2 regions of the Exiguobacterium sp. EA-TM-5 genome follow, and region 1 is predicted to be linked to the other one. Evidence: a T-box and tRNA genes for the amino acid it is inferred to sense, from the RefSeq annotation. Region 1 holds a T-box; the other holds one or more tRNA genes.
The links. A T-box is a leader RNA that pairs with one kind of tRNA and senses whether it is charged. The one in region 1 lies ahead of glyQ (glycine--tRNA ligase subunit alpha), so its partner is inferred to be a tRNA-Gly.
Positions count from the first base shown of each region.

Region 2: it encodes a tRNA-Gly, which carries the amino acid that the T-box ahead of glyQ (glycine--tRNA ligase subunit alpha) is inferred to sense. The anticodon was not compared.

Region 1 covers NZ_CM132670.1:2,714,811-2,722,841, reverse strand. The annotation lists gene era (GTPase Era) at 1-517, shown strand, start outside; gene recO (DNA repair protein RecO) at 521-1,270, shown strand; T-box leader at 1,317-1,489, shown strand; gene glyQ (glycine--tRNA ligase subunit alpha) at 1,559-2,449, shown strand; gene glyS (glycine--tRNA ligase subunit beta) at 2,442-4,502, shown strand; gene ACV3PA_RS14330 (transcriptional regulator CcpN) at 4,524-5,153, shown strand; gene ACV3PA_RS14325 (pyruvate, water dikinase regulatory protein) at 5,166-5,975, shown strand; gene dnaG (DNA primase) at 6,122-7,918, shown strand; gene rpoD (RNA polymerase sigma factor RpoD) at 7,953-8,031, shown strand, end outside.
Region 2 covers NZ_CM132670.1:2,981,026-2,989,056, forward strand. The annotation lists gene ACV3PA_RS15645 (carbohydrate ABC transporter permease) at 1-626, opposite strand, end outside; gene ACV3PA_RS15650 (formate--tetrahydrofolate ligase) at 793-2,472, shown strand; gene ACV3PA_RS15655 (alpha/beta fold hydrolase) at 2,489-3,445, shown strand; gene ACV3PA_RS15660 (hypothetical protein) at 3,519-3,938, opposite strand; gene ACV3PA_RS15665 (imm11 family protein) at 3,935-4,480, opposite strand; tRNA gene ACV3PA_RS15670 (tRNA-Gly) at 4,650-4,723, shown strand; gene ACV3PA_RS15675 (MBL fold metallo-hydrolase) at 4,876-5,685, shown strand; gene argF (ornithine carbamoyltransferase) at 5,741-6,670, opposite strand; gene carB (carbamoyl-phosphate synthase (glutamine-hydrolyzing) large subunit) at 6,667-8,031, opposite strand, start outside.

The DNA.
Region 1 (8,031 bases):
GAATGATATTCCGCCAATCATCGAGTCATACAAAAATGAACTCGAGTTTGCGGCAGTCGTTCCGATCTCTGCGCTTCAAGGCAATAATGTTGAACCATTGCTTGAAGAAATCGCGAAGATTCTACCAGAAGGACCGATGTATTATCCTGCGGATCAAGTCACCGATCACCCGGAACGCTTCATCATCTCGGAAATGATCCGCGAGAAAGTCTTGCAAAAGACACGCGACGAAGTACCACACTCGATTGCAGTTGCGATTGATCAAATCAAGACGCGTGAGAACGGGAACATGGTTGATGTTCATGCGACGATCTTAATTGAGCGGGATTCTCAAAAAGGAATCATCATCGGAAAGCGTGGCGCACTTCTAAAAGAAATCGGTTCTGAAGCACGAACGGACATCGAGATGTTACTTGGGACGAAAGTCTACTTGAACTTGTGGGTCAAAGTCCAAAAGGATTGGCGGAACAAGGCAGGTCAATTGCGTGAACTTGGCTTCCGCGATGACGAGTATTAAGCGATGATTGATAAGGCGGAAGGGCTTGTATTACGAACGGTCGTATATGGTGAATCGAATAAGATCGTCACGCTACTGACACGTGAATTCGGCAAGCTCGCCGTCATGGCGCGAGGAGCGAAGAAACCTGGGAGTCGTTTTAACGCGGCGAGCCAACCTTTCGTCCGAGCCGTCTATATCTATCCACGGTCACGTGGTCTCGGTCAGTTGAAATCGGCAGATGTCATCACGAGCCATGCGCATATCCGGCAAGATGTTGTCTTGATGGCATATGCGATGTATTTGCTTGAGCTTGCGGATAAGGCGCTTGATGAACGGGTGCCACAACCGGCGCTGTATGATTTATTCGTTGAAGGACTTGAGGCGATGGATGACGGACTCGATCCAGACGTTGTCTCCTTCATCATCGAGTTACGTCTATTGCGCCACTTAGGGATTGCACCGCACTTGAATGGATGTACGATTTGCGGAAGTACAGAAGCACCATTTGCTTTTTCGCTGCACCATGGAGGTCTGTTATGTCGTCGTCATCGCCACGAGGATGAACATGCTGTCTTCATGACGGAAGCGGTCGCGAAGATGTTGTACGTATTTTCCGTTTACGATTTTTCACGGATCGGTACCGTGACGGTAAAGCCGGAAACGAAGCGTTTGTTGCGTCAAATCATGGATGCTTATATGGAACGCTACAGCGGGTTGCGTCTGCGGTCAAAACGCGTTCTCGACCAGTTGATTGATTTCGGCAACGATTGACAGCAACAAGCGGGTTCGGTAGAATGAATGCGGAAGAAGCAACTAAATGAACACGATGACGAAAAGGAGTACCGTCTTTTTCTCAATTAAGCGATTCCAGGGTGGTGTGAGCTGGAAGTGAGAGGGGCGCGAACGGCGTTTCGGAGTGTTCTTTGTCAAAAAGAGTGGCATGCGATGCATGCAAGTAGGGTGGAACCGCGGGCTTGTCTCGTCCCTATGTGCAACGATTGTTGTACATAGGGGCGTTTTTTGCGTTCCCTAATCATTTCGGAGGTGAAAGTCGTGAAGATGACAGTACAAGACATGATCTTGACATTACAAAAATTTTGGGCAGAACAAGGCTGCTTGACGATGCAAGCATACGACGTAGAAAAAGGAGCCGGTACGATGAATCCGATGACGTTCTTACGGAGTCTCGGACCAGAACCATGGAACGTCTGTTATACAGAACCATCACGTCGTCCAGCAGATGGTCGTTACGGAGAAAATCCAAACCGTCTATACCAACACCATCAGTTCCAAGTCATCATGAAACCATCGCCTGATAACATTCAGGAATTATACTTACAAAGTCTCGAATTACTCGGCATCAACCCACTCGAACACGATATTCGTTTCGTAGAAGATAACTGGGAGAACCCGACGTTTGGTGCTGCTGGTCTCGGTTGGGAAGTATGGCTGAACGGAATGGAAATCACGCAGTTCACGTACTTCCAACAAGTCGGAGGAATCGAGTGTAATCCGATCGCAGTAGAAATCACTTACGGAATCGAGCGTCTCGCTTCGTACATTCAAGATGTCGAAAGCGTGTTTGATCTCGTTTGGACAGATGGCTTCAAATACGGTGACATCTTCTATCAACCAGAATTTGAACACTCGAAGTATACGTTTGAAACATCAGATGTCGCATTGCTCTTTACGTTGTTCGATCAATACGAAAAAGAAGCAAATCGTGCTTTGGATGAGAACCTCGTTTTCCCGGCATATGATTACATCTTGAAGTGTTCACATACCTTTAACCTCCTCGATGCAAAAGGAGCGATCTCTGTCACGGAACGAACAGGATTCATTCATCGTGTTCGGAACATGTCGCGCCGTTGTGCGCAAAGTTTCATCGAAGAACGGGAACGTCTTGGCTTCCCATTGATCAAGTCGAAAGCAGGTGAGTCACATGCATGAATTATTACTTGAAATCGGTTTAGAAGAGATGCCGGCTCGATTCGTCCTTCAATCGGAAACACAACTTAAGGAGCGCGTGACGCGTTTCCTCGAAGAAGCACGGATTGAGTTTGCAAGCGTCGAATCATTCTCGACGCCACGCCGTCTAGCAGTGTATGTCAAGGGTCTCGCAGCGCGTCAGAGTGACCTCGAAGAAACATTAAAAGGACCAGCAAAACGCATCGCGATGGACGAAGCAGGGAACTGGACGAAAGCAGCAGAAGGATTTGCGCGCGGTAAAGGATTAACGACGGATGATCTCTTCCTTGGTGAAGAAAAAGGAGTCGAGTACCTATATGCGACGCGTAAGGAAGTCGGACAAGCGACAGCAGATCTGCTTCCTGGCTTAAAACAAGTCGTTGAAGCAATGACATTCCCGAAAAACATGCGTTGGAGTACACAATCATTGCGTTATATGCGTCCGATTCGTTGGTTGATCGCTTTGCTTGATGATCAAGTCATCCCGTTTGAAGTTGCATCTGTCGAAACAGGTCGGACGTCACGTGGACATCGTTTCCTCGGACAAGATATCACGATCTTGCGTCCAAATGCCTATGTCGAAGCACTTGCTGGCGAACACGTCATTGTTAGTTACGAAGAACGTCGCCAGTTAATTGAAGAACAAATTAAAGCACTCGCGGCACGTGAACAATTCGAAGTACCAATCGATGCTACATTACTTGAAGAAGTCACGAACCTTGTCGAGTATCCGACTGCTCTGTTTGGTGCGTTCGATGAAGCGTACCTTGAGTTACCAGAAGAAGTCTTGATCACGACGATGAAAGAACACCAACGCTACTTCCCAGTTAAACGTAACGATACGTTGCTTCATTACTTCGTGACGGTACGAAACGGAAACGCCACACACATTGAAAACGTGGCACGCGGAAATGAAAAAGTCATCCGTGCCCGTTTGGCAGATGCGCAATTTTTCTATGAAGAAGATAAAAAAGCAGATATCGATGAACAAGCGAAACGTCTCGATAAAATCGTCTTCCATGAAAAATTAGGAACGACAGGAGAAAAAGTCCGTCGTGTTCGCCAAATGGCACTCGCACTTGCCGATCGTGTTGGAGCAGATAAAACACGTGTCGAACGAGCAGGACAAATCTATAAATTCGATCTCGTCAGTCAAATGGTCTATGAATTCACTGAATTACAGGGTCTGATGGGTGAACGATATGCAAACATGAAAAATGAAGATGCAGAAGTCGCGGCTGCGATTCGCGAACACTACATGCCGCGCTTTGCGGGAGATGCAAGTCCGGAAACGCCGACAGGAACGCTTTATGCGATTCTCGATAAGATGGATAGCGTCGCTGGATTCTTTGGTGTTGGCATGATTCCAAGTGGGTCAGCGGATCCATATGCATTACGTCGTCAAGCGCAAGGGATCGTTCAGATTTTATCGGATCGTAAGTTGAGCCTGACATTAACAGAACTGATTGCCTTCGTCGTTTCGGAACAAGTGGTAGAAGGTCTTTATACGAAGGATGCCGAAGAAGTTCAAGCTGCATTACAAGATTTCTTTGCACAACGCTTGAAGTACCGTCTATCGGAAATGAACTTCCGTCATGATGTCGTTGAAGCCGCTCTTGATCATACATTGACGGTTGAAGCGAATGAACAGCGTGCTACGATGCTTGAAGGTGCAACGAAGAAAGAGTCATTTAAGAAAACGGTCGAACAATTGAGTCGTGTCTTGAACATTTCGAAGAAGGCAGAACAGGTAACAGCTGTTGATCCAACACTCTTTGAAAATGATGCGGAACGCGCATTGCATGAGGCAATCGAGAAGACGTTACCAGAAGTTGAACAAGCGATTGCTGTACTCGACTATGAACGAGCACTGACAGCACTCGAGGCAACTGTTCCGTCGATCACGGCATATTTTGACGGTACGATGATCATGACGGATGACGAAACGGTCCGTACGAACCGCCTCAGCGAAATGAAACGATTTGCGGAAGCCATCGAATCAGTCGCTCGGTTCAATGCACTTACTTTAGCGTAAAGAAAAAGGACGGATGAGCCGATGAAGTTAAATGAACGGCAAAAAAAGATACTCCAAATCGTCAAAGAGAACGGTCCGATCACGGGAGAGCAGATTGCGGCAGCGCTCTCCCTGACGCGGGCGACGCTCCGACCCGATTTATCTATTTTAACGATGACCGGCATGTTAGAAGCACGTCCGCGCGTCGGCTATATGTACGTCGGGAAGAAAAATGCTTCCATGCTTCACGAGAAACTCGACACCTTGACCGTAGGTGAATTCATGTCATCGGCAAAGGTCATTCACGAAGGGATGACCGTGTACGATGCGATCGTCCACTTATTTTTGGAAGATGTCGGTTCTCTGTTCGTTGTCAGTAAGGATCACGCGTTAGTCGGTGTCTTGTCACGTAAGGATTTTCTACGTGCGGCAATCGGTAATCAAGAATTAGACTCGTTACCTGTTAATATCATCATGACACGGATGCCGAATTTAACGGTGTGTGAAAAGTCTGAGACGTTGATTGGTGCCGGTATGAAATTGATTGAAAAGCAGATTGATTCGATGCCTGTCGTCGAAGAAGAGAACGGAGTCTTAAAAGTCGTTGGTCGAATGACGAAAACGAATATGACGAAAGTATTGGTCGCGTTAGCACGTGATGAAGAAATTTAAGGAGGGTTCCTGATGCGTCAACGGATTTATGTCGTGAGTGACTCTGTCGGAGAGACGTGTGAGCTCGTCGTCCGCGCAGCCGCTATCCAGTTCCCGGAACAAGCTATCGAAACGGTCCGAGTCCCGTTTGTCGATGATGATCAAGTCATTTATGACTTGGTCCTCCACGCAAAGGAAGAGCAAGCGACGATCGCGTTTACGATCGTCCATGCGACGCATCGGCGTCTACTTGCAGATACAGCGCGTGCGCACGGTGTAAAGGCAATCGATCTTCTTGGTCCATTGCTCGATACGATGGAAGATCGTTTGCAGATGCAGCCTAAGGAAGAACCAGGATTGATCTATCGCTTAGATGAGGAATATTTCCGGAAAATCGAAGCGGTCGAATTTGCTGTTAAATATGACGATGGACGTGACCCAAAAGGCATCAAACGGGCAGATATCGTCTTAATTGGGGTGTCACGTACATCAAAAACACCACTCTCGCAGTATTTGGCCTTGAAACGATATAAAGTAGCAAATGTGCCACTCGTACCCGAATCGATTCCACCGGAAGAGTTGTTCGATATTCCAAAAGAAAAGTGTTTTGGATTACTCATCTCTCCGGAAAAGTTAATTGATATTCGAATGGAGCGATTGCGTTCTTTAGGACTCAAGCCAGAAGCGGCCTATGCGCAGATGGACCGGATTAACCGTGAACTCGAATATGCACGTAACTTATACGAACGGATTGGATGCCAGGTTATCGACGTGACGAATAAAGCAGTCGAGGAAACGGCAAACCTGATATTGACCGGAATTTCTGGGAAGGCGCATGACTAGTCAAGTAGTCAGGAACATAGTATACTTGTTTAGCTGATAAATGAGATAATGCCCTTTTTCTAATGAAACGGAACGAGTCATCGTTCCGTTTCATTGCGGGTATGGTCATGTAAGGATAAGTTCTCAAGGAAAGGGGAGAGGACGGAATGAAGCGAATTCCTGATGAGGTCGTCGATCAGGTCCGCCAAGCAACGGACATCGTCGAATTGATTTCAGAACGTGTAGAATTAAAAAAACAAGGGAATCGATATTCAGGGCTTTGCCCGTTTCATTCTGAGAAATCACCTTCCTTTTCTGTTTCTCCTGATAAAGGAATGTACTACTGTTTTGGATGTGGTGCAGGAGGAAATGCCATCACTTTCGTCATGGAAACAGAAGGAATGAGTTTCAAAGAAGCCGTCTCCAAATTAGCAGACCGTAGCGACGTCACACTTCCAAAACTGGAGCCGGATCGATTTGAACAATCGGAATCGACGCCAGAACAGGAAAAGAAGTTTCGGATGCGCGAAGCACACCGGATCGTCACTGAGTTATACCATGAAGTGTTGATTCAAACGGAAGCGGGCGACGCTGGACGTGTCTATTTAGAGAATCGCGGTATCCGGGAAGGTGCGATGCGTGAGTTTCGACTGGGATATGCACCGGATCAAGACCGCTTTACTGTAGATTCGTTGGCGCGCCGGGGGTTTGATCTAGATGAGATGGTCGAAGCGGGATTGATTTCAATCGGACGCGATGGCGATTATCGAGATCGATTCAACGGTCGAGTCGTATTTCCTATTTCCGATCGTGATGGCACGATTGTCGGATTTAGTGGACGATCGATTGATGGTCGTGATCCGAAATATGTCAATACAGCAGAAACACCTTTGTTTAATAAAAGTGAACTGTTATTTGGATTCGCCCAAGCACGAGGGGCGATGCGTAAAATCAAACAAGTTGTTCTTGTTGAGGGAAATCTTGATGTTGTGCGTGTCGCTCAAGCGGGTATACCTTATACGGTGGCTTCTTTAGGAACTGCCTTAACACCTGTTCACGCACAAAATTTAGCGCGCATCGTCGATGAAGTCATTATTTGTTATGACGGAGACAAAGCAGGACGCGCTGCGACGTTAAAAGCCTTACAACTACTCGAAGCAGTTGCCGTCGACTGTTCCGTCATCCGTTTACCGGATGATGAAGACCCTGACTCCTTCATTGGAAATCAGGGAGAAGAGATGTTTTTACACTGGATCGAACAAGAACGAGTTTCAAGTCTTGAATTCAAATCTTTTTATTTTCGACAAGGAAAAAACTTGCGATTAGAAGGAGAACGCGTTCGATATATTGAAACTATGCTTGAAGAGATTGGTCGAACATCCAATCCGTTGTTACGGGATATTTATTTAGGGAAGCTTTCCGAGGAATTCAAACTTTCGAAAGACTCCTTGATCGCACAAGTGCGTCCAACCGTTCAACAACCGAAGAGAGAACAAATCGTTTTCGATCGCCCAGCTGCTGCACCGATAGCACCTCCTGATCGAACTTTTGCGAACTGGAAAAAGGCAGAACGCTTCTTGCTTGCCTACATGATCCGTTCAGAAGAAGTCTGTCTTGAAGTGCGAGAGCAACTAGGTGTCCAATTCAATGATCCGGCACACCAATTGATTGCCGGCAAGCTATATGAATTTTATGGAACAGGTACGCAAGGAAGTCCAGATCGTTTTTTGACGATGTTGCACGATGCCTCCTTGCAACGAATCGTAGCAGATTTAGAGTTCATGTTGATGCCTGAATACGATCCTGATTTGCTCAGTCATTATATTCGTGCCGTCCAAAATGAACAGCAACGTCGGTTGTTAGAAGAAGAAAAGTCACGATTGAATCAACAAACAGATATCCGTGCTCAAGCGGAACTGATGCAGGCGATCATAGAACGGAAACGTCGTTTAAAAGATCGGTAACCTGCTGCATGATGTGGAAGGAGTGTATGGTTCGATGGCAGAAAAAGCAAGATCAGAAGCTGAATTACTCCGTCTCGCGAAAGAGGAACTCATCGCGCTCGGACATAAGAATG
Region 2 (8,031 bases), 270 kb from region 1:
AACGTAATGTTCCGTAACGTCGACAGACGATTCGCACCATCGATTTTTGCTGCTTCAATCAGCTCTTGTGGAACGTTTTGTAGAGCCGCGATATAGATGACCATGATGTAACCGCCACCTTGCCAAATTGAAACGATGACAATTCCCCAAAATCCTGTTCGAGCATCTCCTAACCATGGAAGTTCAAATATGCTCCACCCTGTCAATTCACCGATTGATGCGAATCCTTTAACGTAGATGAACTGCCAGACGAATCCGAGAATCAACCCACCGATTAAGTTCGGCATGAAAAAAATCGTTCGCAAGAAATTACGTGTACGAATATTTTGCGTTAATAAAAATGCCAAGATGAAACCGACAACATTCGTTAAGATGACGGCGACGACCGTGTAGCGTGTCGTTAACCAAAATGACTGCTGGAACTGTTCGTCACTTGTAAAGAGACGGACATAGTTATCAAAGCCGATCCAATTTAATTCTCCGGTCACTCCGTTCCAATCCGTGAACGAATACATGACGCCATTAAAAAACGGTACAAGCACGATCACTGCGAATACAAGAAAGACCGGTCCGACGAAGAGCCAAAAATCAAGACCGCGTTTCCACTTCTTTTGTCCAGATGTCATTGTTTCATCCCTCCTCCACTCTACAGTACGTCTTTCTCTCACACTTGAACACGTCACCATTTGACCCATTGGGTGGAAAATATTGAACGTTTTCCTTTGGCGCGTTTGTATCAGATACGCTACTATTAGAAAAAAGAGAGATCCAATCAAAGAGGGAGTCGATACCATGGAAAAGACCATTCGTTCTGACTTAGAAATTGCACAACAAACCGTCTTACGACCGATTCGAGAAATTGCGGACCGGATTGGTTTACAAGAAGAGGATTTTGATACGTACGGAAAATATAAAGCGAAGTTGACAGACGGGCTGCTGAACCGGTTGGCAACAAAATCTGACGGCAAACTGATTCTTGTCACTGCGATCAATCCAACGGCTGCCGGTGAAGGGAAATCGACCGTTACCGTAGGACTCGGACAGGCGTTACACCGGGCCAAACACAAGACGATGATCTGTTTGCGCGAACCCTCACTCGGTCCGACGATGGGCTTAAAAGGTGGCGCATGTGGTGGCGGCTATAGCCAAGTCTTGCCGATGGAAGAGATCAATCTGCATTTCACAGGTGATATGCATGCAATCACGTCTGCTCATAATACGATCAGTGCCTTACTCGACAATCATTTGCATCAAGGAAATGTCCTTGGGATTGATCCGCGTCGCATCGTCTGGAAACGGGTTCTTGATTTGAACGATCGTGCCCTACGCCAAGTCACGATTGGTCTCGGTGGTCCTGCTCATGGTGTGCCTCGTCAAGAAGGATTCGATATTACAGTCGCTTCTGAAATCATGGCTGTTCTTTGTCTCGCCGACTCGATTATGGATCTCGAACAACGGCTGAGTCGCATCGTCGTCGCCTATACGTACGATCAACAACCTATAACAGTCAAAGACATTCAGGCAGCGGGAGCTGCAACGTTACTCCTAAAAGATGCGTTTCGACCGAATCTCGTTCAAACGGTCGAAGGAACACCCGCACTGATTCATGGTGGTCCATTCGCAAATATCGCACATGGCTGTAACTCTTTGATTGCCACACAAACTGCGCTGAAACTGAGTGATTACGTCGTCACAGAAGCAGGATTCGGAGCTGATTTAGGTGCTGAAAAATTCTTCAATATCAAATCACGGATTGGTGGTCTCCATCCGGATGCCGTTGTAATCGTTGCTACGGTTCGTGCCTTGAAAATGCATGGTGGAGTAGACAAAACGCAACTCAGTGAAGAAAATCTGTCTGCCTTAACGGATGGTCTTGCTTTACTTGAAAAACACGTCGAGACGATGAACTTGTTCGGTGTCCCTGCTGTCGTTGCCTTGAACCGTTTCTTCACCGACACAGAAGCTGAACGGAACATGATCTTGACATGGTGTCAGGAACGCAATATTCGTGTGGCAGAAAGTGAGGTCTTTAGTAAGGGTGGTGCCGGTGGTGAAGCACTCGTCACCGAAATCATGCAAGCGCTTGAGGAGCCAAGTCAGTTCCGCCCACTCTATCCTGACGTATTACCGCTCCGTCAAAAAATAGAACGGATCGCGAAACATGTCTATGGCGCAGCAGATGTTCACTTTGAAGCCAAAGCGCTACGTGAACTCGAGCGGTGTACAGAGATGGGATTGAATGATTTACCGATTTGTATGGCAAAAACACCATTTTCGTTAACCGATGACCCTGCGCGGTACGGTCGTGTCGAAGACTTCACGATTACGGTTCGCGAAATTCGACCATCGATTGGTGCAGGATTCATCGTCGCACTGACTGGGAATGTATTAACGATGCCCGGATTACCTGCAGTACCTGCCGCCTTCCACATGGGCGTCTCAGAAGACGGACAGGTATTCGGACTTTCTTGATGAGAGGATGAGTTACATGACGATTGATCATTCACATTGGATAGCCTCTGACGGCTATACAACGACATTGCATAGTCTCGAAGCGCACGATCCTAAAGGCGTCGTGATCGTCTTTCACGGGATGATGGAGCATGGGGCACGGTATGAGGAATTTGCCGAATTTCTCTATGCTCATCATTACCATACGATCATTGCAGACTTACGCTGCTTCGGGACGCGTGCAGCACAGCTCGGAACGCTCGGACACCTTGAGCCGAATCACGGATTTAAACAATTGATGCAAGATGCTGAAGAGCTCGTGTATGACATCCAAGAACGCTACCCGGAATTACCTGTATTCATTTTCGGTCATAGCTTTGGTTCCTTGATTGCTCGCCGGATTGGTCAAACACTCGGTCATTCGGTCGCGGGTGTCATCGCTAGCGGTCCTCCGACTAGTACTGGGTTACTCGGTAATATCAGTGAAAAGCTCGTCGAGCGTCAGATCAACCAGATGTCAGCGACCCACCCAGCTGAGCGATTTGGACAACTCGTTTTCGGACGCTATAATTTACGTTTCTTCCCGGCACTTTCTAAAAATGCCTGGTTATCTTCGGATCCGCAATACGTCATGCGTTATGATGCTGATCCGTTGTCCGGTCAAACGGTTACACTCGGCTTCTTCTATGAGCTACTGCAAGCAACGAAACTCGTCAATGCGCTTGCCTCCATCTATCAACACCCACGTCATTTACCTCTTCTGCTGATTGCAGGTGGCGATGACGCGGTGGCGTTTGACGGCAAAGGGATTCATCACTTGTTTGACATGTATAACCGTGTCCGCGTTGATGCTGTACAGCTGACGATTTATCGTGGATTGCGTCACGAGCTCTTCCATGAGTTCGAACGAATTCGTGTTTTTGCCGATATCGCGAGCTGGTTGAATAAACAAGTCAATCCAGCAACCGCGCGATCGTCTTCCCGTTCTTCTTAAGACCTAACGACCGATACAAAAAAGGCAGTGGATCCTAACGATCCGCCGCCTTTTTCCATCTCTATTATTTACCTCATTGAATCCAAGTCAATGAAGAAATCATTGCTTCGATTTCCTCGATCTCAAGCGTCTCGCGTTCTGCAGAGTACGTCAACAGAACTAACCGTTCCCCGTCCGAGTAAGCATAGATCCGTAAGAAGATATCTTCTTCTTTTCCATCTACTGCGAGCAACGCTTCTTTTGTTGAATTGCGACGAACTTCAAGTGCTCCCGTCAGTTCAATTCCGAACTCTTCAACCAACAGGTTGATTTCTTGTTCTGCTGCTTCATACGGTGTCAGCTCTTCAGAATCTGATTCATAAATGGATAACTGTAGCGTACCCATTGCATTTTCATCCGTCGAATAAAAACTGACGTACGTTTCTTCTTCTTGATATTCAAATACCTTTGGATATTCTAACGTGATCCAATGATCGACTGTGTACTGTTTCATTTAAATTCCTCCATTCGTTGTATCTTTTCAAAGTGGATACCCGTCACAGCCATACACTCGAATTGTCGAGCGAGCTGAGCAGAGACGAACATGCGCTGTGTGCGTTCATCTCGCATCAGGTGGTGCGGACATATCGAATCGTTGATCCGTCGCTCTGTCAAAAAATAGACACGTCGTCTCGGGATCGGACGGAAGACATCCGTCGTATGTAGATATTCGATTCGACTGACAGATAAGAGATTGAGAAGATAGTACGGAACCACTCCGTCTTTCGTCTCAAGATGTACCTTGAGACACTGTACAGAAAAAGGCGCGTATGCTTCAATGACACGTTGCATACGTTCCGAGACGAGCGGCAGATCGAATGTGTTTGGAAGGACATCCGGTAACAAATCCGCATCTTGATTGATGGAAAAAGCAAGTACACCTACGTTATGGAACCACTCTCCTATCAATAAGCGATGACGATCGAATTGATGGTGGCAAATCGCCTTCCATCCTTTTCCCATCGTCTGTTCGCTCCAAACTCGAACTTCATTCACCAGACACTCTCTCCTCTACCCAACATTACCCATATTACAAATCAAGATTACCAGTGGAAACGATTAACTAGTATTATTGTACACTGAAATTTAAAAGAAATTGCTTTTTTTCATAAAAGTTATGGAAATGACCTCTTTGCTATGCTACTATATTTCATGTAGCCAATACGCGGGTGTAGTTTAATGGTAAAACCTCAGCCTTCCAAGCTGATGACGAGAGTTCGATTCTCTTCACCCGCTCCAATTATGACATAACATAGGTCTAGGACCATTTCCCTCTAGAGGGCAGGCGACTCGCGACGTGCGAGTCGTCTTTTTTATTTGTTCTGCTGATGATTCCAGCGAATTTATGGGTATACAACGATATAGATAGAGATTCGTAAAGGAGGATTCGTATGATTCAGATGAAAATGCCCGGCGTAACGATTTATCAAAGTACACTCATGAAAACGACATCAACATTGATCGAGACGCCTGATTGTCTGATCGTCGTCAACCCTGGCTGGTTACCCGATGAGATTGCAACGATTCGTCGAGACGTCGAAATTGTGCGTCGTGAACGACCATTATACATCGTCTATACGCATGCTCATTTTGATCATATTTTAGGTGCCTATGCCTTTACGGATGCCATCGTCATCGCTTCTAAACCGTTCATCGATGTCGACCGACAGGAAGCACTCCAAGCCGTTCAAGACTTCAACGATGAATTTTACATCGACTCTCCCGTTCTCTTTCCAGACGTGACGCATGTCATCCATGAATCGGAGACGACGTTGACAATCGGTCAAACGAAACTGATTTTCTTCTTGACGCCCGGTCATGAAGCGACCCATCTTTCCTTCATCGTCATGCCACTCCACTTATTAGTCTGTGGTGATTACGCTTCCGACGTTGAAATCCCCTTGATTGAACATGATTCCGCTGAGTATTTGACGACGCTCGAGTTACTCGAATCGTTCATTTACGAATATGAAGTCAAACTGTTGATCCCCGGACACGGTCATATTTGTGACGTCCGAACGGAGATGATTGAACGACTTCATCAAAGCTATGATTATATTCTTGCACTCCGTGCCGGAAAAGAATCCGACTGGGCTCCTTCTTGGCAAACAACCTCTTTCATGAAACGCCTGCACGAAAAAAATAAGCGACAAGTCAAACGAGAACAGGAAGAACGATTAGCCCGACGCCATTATGATTAACTTCTCTCAAACGAAAAGACTCGGTCGCTAAATATAGACGACCGAGTCTTTGTGATTATCCAAGTAATGTGACGAGTAACGCTTTTTGTGCATGAAGACGATTCTCAGCCTGATCAAAGATGACAGACTGTTTGCCATCGATGACATCTGCCGTGACTTCTTCTCCCCGATGTGCGGGCAGGCAATGCAGGAAGATAGCTGCGTCATTTGCTTGATCCATGATCTGTGCGTTGACCTGATATCCTTCAAATGCTTGAAGACGCATCGTCGCCTCTTCTTCTTGTCCCATGCTCGCGAAGACATCCGTATACACGATGTCAGCACCACTCGCTGCTTCTTCAGGACTCGTTAAGACGACAATGTTCCCTCCTGTCTCCTTTGCGATGACCTGTGCCTCATGAACGACTTGTGGATCGGGAGCATAGGCCGCCGGTGTACAGATCCGGATTTCCATACCACTGAGTGCTCCACCAATCATCAATGAATGCGCCATGTTATTCCCATCTCCGATATACGTCAAAACCTGTCCAGCCCGTGTTCCAAACGTTTCTTCAATCGTTAGCAAATCAGCGAGCACTTGGCAAGGATGATGCAAATCCGTCAGTCCATTAATGATTGGAATCGTGCCATGCGTAGCAAGCGTCTCGACGATGTCATGACCGAATGTCCGGATCATTAGTGCATCGACATAACGGCTCATGACTTGAATCGTATCCGAGAGCGGCTCGCCCCGTCCGATCTGCATATCCGCGCCACTTAGAACGATTGGATGCCCTCCTAGTTCGACGACGCCCACCTCAAACGATAAACGCGTCCGTGTCGATGCCTTTTCAAACAAGAGCGCTACTTTTTTATTTTTCAACACCTCTTCATACTTATTCGGTTGTTGTTTGATATCTTTCGCGAGGACCAATAAATCAGTAAGTGCTTCCGGTGTCAGTTCCGCCATCGTCAAAAAATGCTGCAGTTGTTGCATCGTCTTCATTTCACTTCCTCCTTGATTGGTTGTGTCCATGTATGAAGTGGCTTCACAGCATAAGGCTGCTGTTCTGTCGCTTGTAAATGATAGTGCGCTAGTTCCGGTTCTGTTAAGACTTGTACCCCAGCAGCCAGCGCTGCTGCGCGACTCGCTTTTTCTTCTGTTACGTGTGAATAGAAGATGGCACAACTTGCCCAATCAATCGTTTCATCTAACGGTACGCCTATTCCGAATGCTTCTGTATCTGCTCCCGCAACGATCATGTCTCTTGTCGTCAAATGACGCTTCGTCGTCTCGTCGAAGATAAACCGTTCTAACGCGAATCCATCTGTCGTCCATTGAAGGGTTTCACCTGTCGAACGCATGACGGGACCGGTTTTAGGATCGACTCCTTGTAGTTTCAGTGTTGAAAAAACAGGTGTCTTGACGGCATGGAAATTAAGTTTCGTCTGTTCCGTCGGTAGTTCGATCGCTTGTCCAGCTGCTGCTTGGACTGCCCATTGTAAAATCGGTTGACCCGTTACTTTTGCGACGATTGGCAATGTCCGAGAGGCCCGTGGATTGATCTCAAGAACGTAGACCTGGTCTTGATGCAGGACGAATTGAATATTAAACGCTCCTTTGTATGCCATCTGTTGCCCGATCATCTGTGCAATCCGTGCTACTTCGTCTTGAACAGTAGCGCTGAGCGATACGGGTGGTAAAATCATCGTCGAGTCTCCAGAGTGAACCCCTGCCCGTTCCAATTGTTCCATCAAAATTGGAACATACGTCGTTGTTCCATTCGTGATGCAATCGACTTCGATTTCTTTTCCTTGAAGATAAGCATCCACAAGGACAGGGAATGACAATTCTGAAGCGATTGCCTCTAACTGCTGTTGGTTGTGAATAATATGCATTCCTTTTCCTCCGATGACATAAGAAGGACGAATCATGACAGGATAGCCGATTGTTGTTGCAACTTCTGTCATTTTCTCGTGTGTCGTGACTTCTTGTCCCGGAATTCGATCGACACCGATGTCGTCTAAAAATTGATAGAACCGCTCACGGTCTTCCATCTGATCAATGACATCTGCTGTCGTTCCAAGAAGGTGATAGCCTGCTTGCTCAAGACCCGCCGCAAGAGCAATCCCCGTTTGTCCTCCGAACTGAACTAATACGTCTTGGCACTCTTCTGCTTCTAGCACATGTATGACGTCTTCGAGTGTCAACGGCTCGACATACAAGCGATCCGCGACTTCGAAGTCGGTCGAGACCGTCTCTGGATTATTGTTGATCATGATCGTTTCGTAACCGGATGCTTGTAGCGCACGCACGGCGTGAACAGAACAATAATCAAATTCGATCCCTTGACCGATTCGAATCGG